3 regions of the Myxococcus sp. AM010 genome follow, and region 3 is predicted to be linked to each of the others. Evidence: riboswitches for the same ligand, from Rfam matches in the RefSeq annotation. Region 3 holds a riboswitch; each other region holds the start of a gene.
The links. Region 3 has a riboswitch for cobalamin ahead of HV826_RS19190 (aspartate aminotransferase family protein). Riboswitches for the same ligand answer to the same signal wherever they lie in the genome.
Positions count from the first base shown of each region.

Region 1: it holds a riboswitch for cobalamin, as region 3 does, so the genes downstream of both, HV826_RS26430 (hypothetical protein) here and HV826_RS19190 (aspartate aminotransferase family protein) in region 3, are expected to answer to the same signal.
Region 2: it holds a riboswitch for cobalamin, as region 3 does, so the genes downstream of both, HV826_RS26410 (TonB-dependent siderophore receptor) here and HV826_RS19190 (aspartate aminotransferase family protein) in region 3, are expected to answer to the same signal.

Region 1 is NZ_JABXEO010000068.1:9,655-12,923, forward strand. It holds gene HV826_RS26425 (iron ABC transporter permease) at 1-1,054, shown strand, start outside; cobalamin riboswitch at 1,075-1,287, shown strand; gene HV826_RS26430 (hypothetical protein) at 1,431-2,774, shown strand; gene HV826_RS26435 (cell surface protein) at 2,771-3,269, shown strand, end outside.
Region 2 is NZ_JABXEO010000068.1:3,954-7,222, forward strand. It holds gene HV826_RS26400 (hypothetical protein) at 1-221, shown strand, start outside; gene HV826_RS26405 (FHA domain-containing protein) at 362-850, shown strand; cobalamin riboswitch at 857-1,104, shown strand; gene HV826_RS26410 (TonB-dependent siderophore receptor) at 1,163-3,172, shown strand; gene HV826_RS26415 (MXAN_6577-like cysteine-rich protein) at 3,144-3,269, shown strand, end outside.
Region 3 is NZ_JABXEO010000040.1:26,584-29,852, reverse strand. It holds gene HV826_RS19195 (DUF1501 domain-containing protein) at 1-785, opposite strand, end outside; cobalamin riboswitch at 1,041-1,252, shown strand; gene HV826_RS19190 (aspartate aminotransferase family protein) at 1,520-2,884, shown strand; gene HV826_RS19185 (aldehyde dehydrogenase family protein) at 2,881-3,269, shown strand, end outside.

The sequences.
Region 1 (3,269 bases), on a different contig from region 3:
GGGCGGAGCGGGAGGTTTTCGCGCCTCGCGCGCGGTGATGTTGTTCGGGGGCTTCCTCGTGGTGGCGGTGGGGTGCATGGCCGTGGCGGTGCGCTTCGGTGAGCAGTCCATCTCCCTCACCGCCGCGCTGACGGAGCCCACGTCCACGGATGCCGTCATCTTCTGGTCGCTGCGGCTGCCGCGCGCGCTGCTGGGGGCCATCGTGGGCGCGGGGCTGGCGGCCTCGGGCGCCACGCTCCAGGGGCTCTTGCGCAACCCGCTAGCGGACCCGTTCGTGCTCGGCGTGTCCGGCGGCGCGGCGATGGGGGCGACGCTGGCGCTCGCGGTGGGGCTCGGCACCGTGGGGGACGTGGCACCGGGCCTGGGCGGCGGCATGGCGCGGCTGTCCGCGCCCGCGCTCTTCTCCTTCCTGGGCGCGGGGGCCGCCATCCTCTTCGTCCTCTCCGCCAGCCGGGGCTCCGCGTCGCGCGCGCCCTATGCCGCGCTGCTCACCGGCGTGGTGTTCAACGCGTTCGCCTCCGCGGCCATCACCCTGGTGAAGACGCTGTCCGACCCCGACCGGCTGGGGGAAATCCTTTACTGGCTCGCCGGCGCGCTGGGGTACGAGCGCGGCGGCACGCTGGTGCTCTCCGCGTTGCTCCAGGCCGGCGCGATTGGCGTCATGTGGGTGCTCTCCGCACGGCTGAACCTGCTGTCGCTGGGGGACGATGACGCGGCGTCCCTCGGCGTGCCGGTGGCGGCGACGCGCCGTTGGCTGCTGCTGGCCACCAGCGCGAGCGTCGCGGGCGCGGTGGCGCTCACGGGGTTGATTGGCTTCGTGGGGCTCATCGTGCCGCACCTGCTGCGGCTGGCCTTCGGGCCGGACCAGCGGCTGCTGGTGCCCCTGTCGGCGCTGGGCGGCGCGGCCTTCCTCGTCCTGTCGGATTTGCTGGCGCGGCTGGCCTTCCCCTTGTTTGGGGCCGAGCCTCCCGTGGGCGTCGTCACCGCGCTGCTGGGCGGCCCGCTGTTCCTCGCGCTGCTGCGGCGGCGGGTGCGGCTGGGGGCCAGTCATTGACAATGGCTTGCACCCGCCATATCCCCGCCCGCGTCCTCGGTGTCGCCGTGATTCCACGGCGACTCAAGGGAACCCGGTGTGAATCCGGGACTGCCCCGCAGCGGTGAGCAGGAACGAACGCCGTCACGTGAAGCACTGGCCCGAAGCGGGCTGGGAAGCGACGGCAAGTAGGTGGGTGCTCCGTGCACCCGCGCCTGCGAGTCCGAAAACCTGCCGAAGACCCGTGCCTCTGGCACGGACATCACCGAGGCCTCCGAGGGGAGGCGGCGGGGGCGGTGCCGTCCGGCGCGTGTGATGTGCGCCGGGGCGCTGCCTTCGGCCGTGTCCTCCTGGAAGCCCATCCGCCCGTGGGGGCGGAAGAGGGAGCGAGGACACCATGAAGTACGCCGATGTGAAGCGCGCGGGAGCCCGCACGAAGTCCCTGATGTTCGTCACGGCCAGCCTGGTGCTGGCGGTGACCACGGGCTGCGGCTCCGAATGCGTGGACGCCTTCGACTGCCGCAGTGAGAACGGCCCCGCGCCGGAGGGCCAGGCGTGGACGTGCGCCGCGGAGAAGTGTGAGACGCGGCCCATCCAGCAGGTCCCCGAGCCCGACGCGGGCACCGAGCCCGACGCCGGCACGGAGCCGGACGCGGGCACGGAGCCGGACGCTGGCACGGAGCCGGACGCTGGCACGGAGGCGGACGCTGGCACGGAGCAGACGTGTGAGACGGCGCCGCACGACCCCGTGCTCGGCACGCTCCAGCTCCAGACGGGCTTCGAGGCCACGGGCTCCGCGCCGCTGCCGGACGACGTGCTGGCGCTGGCCGCCTCGCCGGGCCCCACGTATACGGTCTACGCCGTGCGTGGCAGTGGCATGGGCATCGACGTCGGCATGTACTCGCTGGGCATCTGGCCCGACCTCCAGCCGGACGACACGAAGCTCTTCGACGTCGTCTCGCCCGCGGACCGCGCGGGGACGGCGACGGTGTTCTCGAACGGCTTCCTGGTGAACGACAGCCGGTATCTCTTCGCGGGCTACACCACGTCCGCGACGGGCGCGCTGGGCTCGGTGGCCGCGTATGACCTGGCGTCGCCCGCCGCGTCCTCCTACATCGATGCGCAGGCCAACTTCACCGCGGCCAGCTTCACCTCGGGGGAGGACTCCGTGCTGCTCGTCAACAGCGTGAGCCTGGGCAACGCGGGGGGCGGCCTGGGCGTCTTCGGCCTGGTGACCTCCGAGACCCCCTTCCAGACGGTGCGCCTGGCCAACTTCCCGGCGGGCGAAGCGGGCGCCAGTGGCTTCACGGCGGTGACGGACAATGGAATCGCGATGCTGGGCTTCTCCAGCAGCGTGGACTTCAGCAACAAGGCCCGCGTGGTGGCGCCGTCGGTGCTCGCGGATGCGCTGCGCGGCGGAGCTCCCGTGGACCTGGGCACGCAGGCCGAGCTCGTGGTGGACAGCGACTTCAACGGGGCCTCCACGTTCGGTGAGGGCGTCGCCGTCAAGCGCGGCGGCTACAACGAGAACTGGCAGTTCGTCTCCACCGATGTGTCTCGCTACGCCCTGTCCCTGGGCATTGAGCCTGGCGCGGTCGTCATTGGCGAGCGCACGCCGGTGCTGTCGTTCGTGGACGCGTGCACCTCCGTGACGCAGCTGGCGCACCTGGGCTCGGACCTGCTGGTGGGCGTGGATGACAGGAACGGCCAGCGGCTGGTGCGCATCCAGGTGGCCCGGTGAGCCATCGCGGCCTCCAGCGCTTCGCCTGGGGCATGGCGCTCGCCGTGCTCCTGGGCGCCGCCGCGTGTGGTGACGCGTCCTCCAGCGTCGACGAAGACGCGGGAGCGCCGGATGGCTCCACGCCGCTGGAGCCCGATGCCGGACTTCCGCCCGAGGACCCGTACGCGGACGAGGTCGTCCTCTTCGAGCCGGGTGACAGCGCGGGCTTCGGGCAGGACCGCTTCCCGGACGTCGTGCTCGGGCCTCCTTCGGGGCTGGGGCCGGACAATGGCTCTCTGGACGTGCTCTCGCTGGGGCGGGGCGGCACCATCGTCCTGCGCTTCACCGACCTCGCGGTGGTGGATGGGCCGGGCGTGGACCTGCTCGTGTTCGAGAACACCTTCCTCGTCGCGGGCGGACTGGCCACGTACTCCGAGCGGGGCATCGTCTCCGTCAGCGACGACGGCGTCACCTGGTACGACTTCCCGTGCGCCACCACGGACGCCGCGGGCGGCT
Region 2 (3,269 bases), on a different contig from region 3:
TCCTGGCGCTGCTGGCCTGGAGCGGAGGCTGCGCCGTGGAGGACCCGATTGCACGACTGCGCGGCGCGGACAGTGGCACGGGCACCTTCTCCACCGACGACGAGGCCCTGCTCTTGGGTGAGGACAGCCTGGAGCTGGCGCTGCCGGATTGCGTGGAGGCCGAGCCAGCGGGGGACGCGGGCGTGGCCTGCGAGGACGCGGGGACGCCAGACGTTCCGTAGTCGCCTGGTGGCCAGCGTGGGTGGACCTCCCACGCGGTGGGACCCGACAGTGAATCGCACGCCCCGAGGTCCAGGAACTGGCGCGGCCGGAGTCTCGTGTCCATGTTGCGCGCGTCCATCCGGTGAACAGGAAGGTGCGCGTGTTCCAGCCAGCTCCTCGCGATGCGCGGGCCCAAGACGGGAGCTGGCCCGTGTTGCTGTGGGAGCCTGCTTCCACGCGGCCCCGCGCTGGGACGTCCCGGTCAGCGGAGAAGGCATCGACGCCCTGCGCCACGGCGCCCGTGGTGCTGGAGGTGCGCCCGCGGCTGCGCCCGGCGGATGGCGACGTGACGGTGGGCAGCGGCGCCGAGTGCGACATCGTCCTGGCCGAGCCCACGGTGTCCCGCCTGCATGCGCGCCTTCGTCGTGAGCCGCACACCGGGCTGTGGTGCGTGACGGACCTGGAGAGTGAGCGAGGGACGTACCAGGACGGGGTGCTCATCCTCCCGGGCCGCCCGGCGCCGCTGCTGTGCCGTTCCCGGCTCACGCTGGGGAACGTGGAGCTCCTGTTCCTCCGGACGTATGCCTTCGAGCAGTCCGTGCGCGCGTCCTCGCTGACGCCCCCGGTGCGCTTGACCCGCCGGAGGTGACCTCCTAGAAAGGGCGCGCCCTTGGGTGCCCATGCCGGGCTTTCAAGAGGGAAGCCGGTGTGAGTCCGGCGCGGTCCCGCCACTGTGAACGGGCAGCCCTGAGGTCAGGGCCGGGGGCTTCGGTTTGTCGCCACTCCAGCCGCGGCCGAGCGCCGCTCCGGGGGAAGGCGGAAGTCCTCTTCTGGCATGACGCAGCGTGCGCCAGCCGCCAGAGCCCGTCAGCCAGGAGACCTGCCCAGGGGTGCGGCCGAGCCTTTCGCGGGCCCGGGCGGTTGGCCTTCTCTCTTCGTCGGAGGGAGCGGAAGGCGGAGCATGCGGTGGAACTTCCTCGCCGGGCCTGTCGTGTGCCTGGCGCTCAGCCTTCCATGTCCCGCCGGGGCGCAGCCCTCCGAGGCCGAGCCCGCCCCCACGCGCACCACCGTGGTTCGCGGCAGGACACCGCCTCCGCCTGAGTCTCCAGAGCGGAGGGACCCGACGGGCGCCATCACCGTCATCGACGCGCGAGAGCGCGCGGGCGAGGCGCGCGACACGGCGGAGCTGCTCGTGGGCTCGGTGGGGCTCGCGGTGCAGGACTCCGGTGGTTACGGCCAGAGCAAGAGCCTGGTGGTGCGGGGCGCGTCATCCAACGGCGTGCTCGTGTTCCTGGATGGGATTCCGCTCAACGGCGCGGGCGGCCTGTCGGACCTGTCGCTCATCCCCTCCGCGCTGGTGGAGCGCTTCGAGGTGCTGCGAGGTGGCGCGGGCGCGCGCTATGGCTCCGGCGGCCTGGGCGGCGCCATCAACATCATCACTCGCGCGCCAGGGCCGAACCTGCGCACGAGCGGCGAGGTGACCTACGGGAGCTGGAACACGGCGCTGGGCCACGTCGCCGCCACGGGGCCGCTGCTGGGCGGGCAGGCGCTGCTGCTGGTGCACGCGGGCCGCTCGGATGGCGACTTCGCCTACGACGTGGACGACCTGCCCGCCGTGGACGGCAACCCCCAGGTCTCCGAGCGGCGTGCCCGCAACGACGCGCGGGGAGGGGGCGCGCTCCTGCGCTACCGGCGACGGCTGGCGGGAGGCTCGCGGCTGGATGCGCTCGCGGAGCTGTCCCTGGAGGACCGCGCCATTCCGGGCACCGTGCAGAACCCCCAGTCCACCGGAGACCAGGAACTGGGGCGGCTGGCGTTGGGCCTTCGCTGGTCGGGCGTGCTCGACGGGCTGGGGCAGGGGAGCGCGCGAGGCTTCTTCCGGCGTGATGGCCTGGAGGTGACGGGGCACATCCCCGGCGCGGGTGGCGCGCAGCGGCACGCGGTGGGCGGCGTGGAGCTGGAGGGCCGCGGGCCGTTGGGAGCGCGCCAGTCGCTGACCGTCACGGTGGCGACCTCGGGTGAGACGGTGACGCAGGCGGAGGGCGCGCAGGCCGCCTCGTGGTGGCGCGGCAGCGTCATGGCCATGGATGAGGTGCGGCTCTTCGGCGGCGCGTTGGACGTGGTGCCTTCCATGCGGCTGGAGCGGGTGGGCCCGTACTGGCTGCTGTCGCCGAAGCTGGGCGCCTCCGTCGAGCTGGGGCGCGGCTTCGGCCTGCGCGCCAACGCCGGCCAGTCCCACCGCGCGCCGTCCTTCCTGGAGCTGTACATCCGGCAGGGCACGCTGCTGCCCAACCCCGGATTGAAACCCGAGCGCGCCCTGTACGCGGACGCGGCGGTGAGGTGGCGCTCCGGCCCGGAAGACGGCGAGGACGCGGCGCCGCGCTGGGGCTTCACGCTGGGCGGCTTCGCGGCGCTGTATGAGAACCTCATCGCCTATGAGCTGTACCCGCCGCTGATGGCGCGCCCGTACAACTTCGACGCCGCGCGCGTGTGGGGCCTGGAGCTGGAGGGCGAGGCGCGGCCCCTTCCCTGGCTGCTGGCCAGCACGGGTTACACGTATCTGCGCACGGAGAACCGCTACGGGGACCCGCGCTTCTTCGGCAAGGACCTGCCGAACCGTCCCAGGCACAAGTGGGTGGGGCGGGTGCGCGCGGGACCCGACTGGCTCAACGCCCGCGCCGAAGTGCTCTATCAGTCCGCGCAGCGCATCAACCGCACCGGCTCGCTGGACTTGCCCTCGCGCACGTGGGTGAGCGCGGGCGCGTCCAGCACCTTCCTTCACGGGCCGGACCTCACCCTGTCCGTCGAGCTGAAGAACCTCCTCGACGTCCGGACCTTCGACTTCACGGGCTTCCCGCTGCCGGGACGCGCCGTCTACGTGACGCTCGCGGTGGCGCTCGAGCCAGGCGCGTCACCGTCTTCCTCCTCTCCTCGGGAGCTCCATGACTCGCCCGCGTCCCCTGTCCCCTGAGCCGTCCCTTCCGACCTTGCTGCTGGCGGCCGTGGCGGCGCTGCTGCTCACCGGGTGCCCGGAGGAGGGCGCGGTGTGCACCTCCGGCCTGTCCGTC
Region 3 (3,269 bases):
TCGCCGTGGATGAGCCGCGCGATGTCGCGCAGCCGCTGTCCGAGCTGCCCCTTCGGATACTCCACCGCCGCACGCGAAGCGCGCTTCGCCAGCCGCGCCTCGTCCAACAGCGACATCGCCTCGAAAGCGTCCTGGCCCGTCGTCCGCAGCGCCTCGTCCACGGCGCCCGCGTAGAGCGCATTGAAGCCTCGGGTGGCCTCCTCACCTCTGCGCCCGCCCCTCAGCCGGAACTCCTCCAGCCGCCCCATGGCCACCGCCCCCGCGTCTCCGAACAGCGCCCGGGGCAGTGTGGGCTGCAACGCCACGGCGCGCAGCGCGACGCCCTCTTCTTCGTCCAGCGCGCGGTTGAGCCAGCCATCCGGTGTCGACTTGCGCCCCGGCGTTCCGGATTCAACGAAGTCCTGCGCGTCGAAGTGTGAGCGGACCGGCGCCGGCAATCCCACGCCGTGCAGCACCGCCAGCCGGCCATCACGCCACAGCGGCATCAACGCTTCGAGCCTGGGATGCAGGCCAAAGGGCCCTGACAACTTCAGCGCGGCGTCCGGGCCATGCGCCTTCAACGCCAGCGTGGGACGTGCCCGGTGATACGCGGCATCCTCCACCGGAGGCACCAAGGAGAGCCCGTCCGCGCCGCCACGCAGGAAGACAGTCACCAGCGTGCCTCGCGTGGAGGCGTGCTGGCTGGACGCGAGCGCCCGTCCCAGGGAGCCCGGAGCCCACGCAAGCCCCACCGCCGTCGACCCCAGGGCGCGCAGCAGATGACGACGGGTCAGCAGTGGGTTCATCGCGTCTTCGCCTCCGGTGAGCCAGGCACGGGAGCCCCCAGTTGGCAGGGCCCCCTCATTCAACACCGGGGCGGGACAGAAGTTACGGGCACGGCGCGCAAGAGCGGGACCTGCGTCTGGATGTGCCACGTTCGTTCCGCATCGCCGACGCCATCGAGCGCGCGGCGCGAACCTTGATGTCGGATGCGCGCCCGCTTCAAGACGGAGCCTGTCCATGTTCGCGAGCCTGCCTTGACAGTCCAAGAAGGCCGACAGTACATACCGCCCCATGTTGGTGCCTGGGCCTCGGCCTGGGCTTAAAAGGGAACCCGGTGTGAATCCGGGGCTGCCCCGCAGCGGTAGGTGAGAACGAACCTCGTCACACGCACTGGCTCCCTCTGGGAGCTGGGAAGCGACGAGCAGTAGGAATCCGGCTCCGGCCGGAGTGCTCACGAGCCCGAAGACCTGCCCGCATCCGCCCGTGGGAGAAATCCACGGACGGTTTCGACCTGGAGCCGCGTGGGACGGCCGGAAGGTCCGAGCAGCGCTGGAGCCTCCAGCCAGTCTTCGCGCGCACCTCGGCTTTTCCGACCCAACCCCGCTCGTGTGTCCAGTCGCCCGTGGGGGCGAAGGTCGGTCCGTGGGCTCCTCCGGGGCCTGGTGTGCGCCGACCCGCGCGCATCGTGACAACCCTTCTTCCACGCGGGAGCCCTGTCGGGCGACCTCGGTCGTCCGCGCTGCGTGGAGGACGGACGATGCGGGACGAAGGCAGGCAGGGCGTGCGCTACCCGCAAGGGAATGTGCTGCTGCGCGACCTCGCGCGCGACTTCCCCGTGGTGACCCACGGCCGGGGTGTCCACCTCTTCGACGCCACAGGCAAGCGCTACCTGGACGCCTCGGCGGGCGCGCTCGTGGCCAGCGTGGGCCACGGCAACCGCGAGGTGGTGGACCGCATCCGTGAACAACTGCTGCGCGTCGCCTACGTCAACGGCACCCACTTCACCACCGAGGTGACGGAGCAACTCGCCACCCGCCTGTGCGCGCTGGCGCCCGCGGGACTGGAGCGCGCCGCGTTCCTGGGCTCGGGCTCCGAAGCGGTGGAGGCCGCGGTGAAGTTCGCCCGGCAGCTCTGCGTGGCGCGCGGGCAGCCCCAGCGCACGAAGGTCATTGCGCGCGTGCCCGGCTACCACGGCAACACGCTCTACGCCCTCTCCCTGTCGGAGCGTCCCCACTACAAGCAGTTCTTCGGCCCCATGCTGGCGGAGGTCGTCACCACGCCCGCGCCCTACCCGTACCGCTCCGGCCTGGAAGACTACGAACGCGACGGCGCGGCGCACTACGCGCGGCTGATGGAGGAGGCGCTCCTCCGCGAGGGCCCGGACACCATCGCCGCCTTCATCGCGGAGCCGGTGATTGGCTCCTCGGCCGGAGCCTCCCCTCCGCCGCCGGACTACTTCGAGCGCGTGAGCGCGCTGTGCAGGCAGTACGGCATCCTCACCATCGCCGATGAGGTCATGTGCGGCTGCGGTCGCACCGGGCGCTTCTTCGCCAGTGAGTTGTTCGACTTCACCCCGGACCTGCTGGTGCTCGGCAAGGGCATCAGCGGGGGCTACGCGCCGCTGAGCGCGGTGCTCGTGCGGCAGGCGCACCTGGAGGAGCTGCGGCAGGGCTCCGGCGGCTTCATGCACGCGCAGACCTACCTCCAGGCCCCGGCGATGACGGCGGCCGGGCTGGCGGTACTCGACTACTACGAACGGCACGGCCTGGTGGCGCACGCCGCGCGCGTGGGCGCCCACCTCCAGCGGCGCCTGCGCGAGACGCTGCGGCCCCTGCCCCATGTGGGCTCGGTGCAGGGCGTGGGCCTGATGGCGGGCGTCGAGTTCGTGGAGGACCTCGACAGCCGCCGCCCCTTCCCTCGTTCGCGCAAGGTGGTGGAGGGGCTGATGGCCGAGCTGTTCGAGCGCGGCCTCGTCCTCTGGTCCAACACCGGCCACGCGGACGGAACGAACGGGGACCTGCTGATGCTGGGCCCCCCGCTGGTCATCACCGAGGCCGAGGTCGACGCGCTGGTCGACACGCTCGCGCAGGGCATCAACCACTACTTCCGGAGGGAGCCATGAGTTTCCGCATCACCTATTCGGTGCTGGACGCCGACATGTCCACACTGCACGCGCGCTTCGACGAGGCGCTCAACACCGTGCGGGGGCGCCTGGGCGAAGCGCTGCCGTCGTGGATTGCCGGCGAGGCCTGGCGGAGCGGAGACCTCCTGGAGCGCCGCAACCCGGCGAGGCCGGACGAGTTGCTCGCCACCTTCCACCGCACGCCCGTCAGCGAGTTGGACCGGGTGGTGCGCGTGGCGCGAGTGGCCCAGCGCGGCTGGGGCGCCACGGCCTGGGAGGAGCGAGTGCGCATCCTCCGCCGGGCCGCGGACCTCATCTCCGAGCGCAGCCTGGAGCTGTCGGCGCGGATGACGTTGGAGGTGGGCAAGAGCCGGCTGGAGTCGCT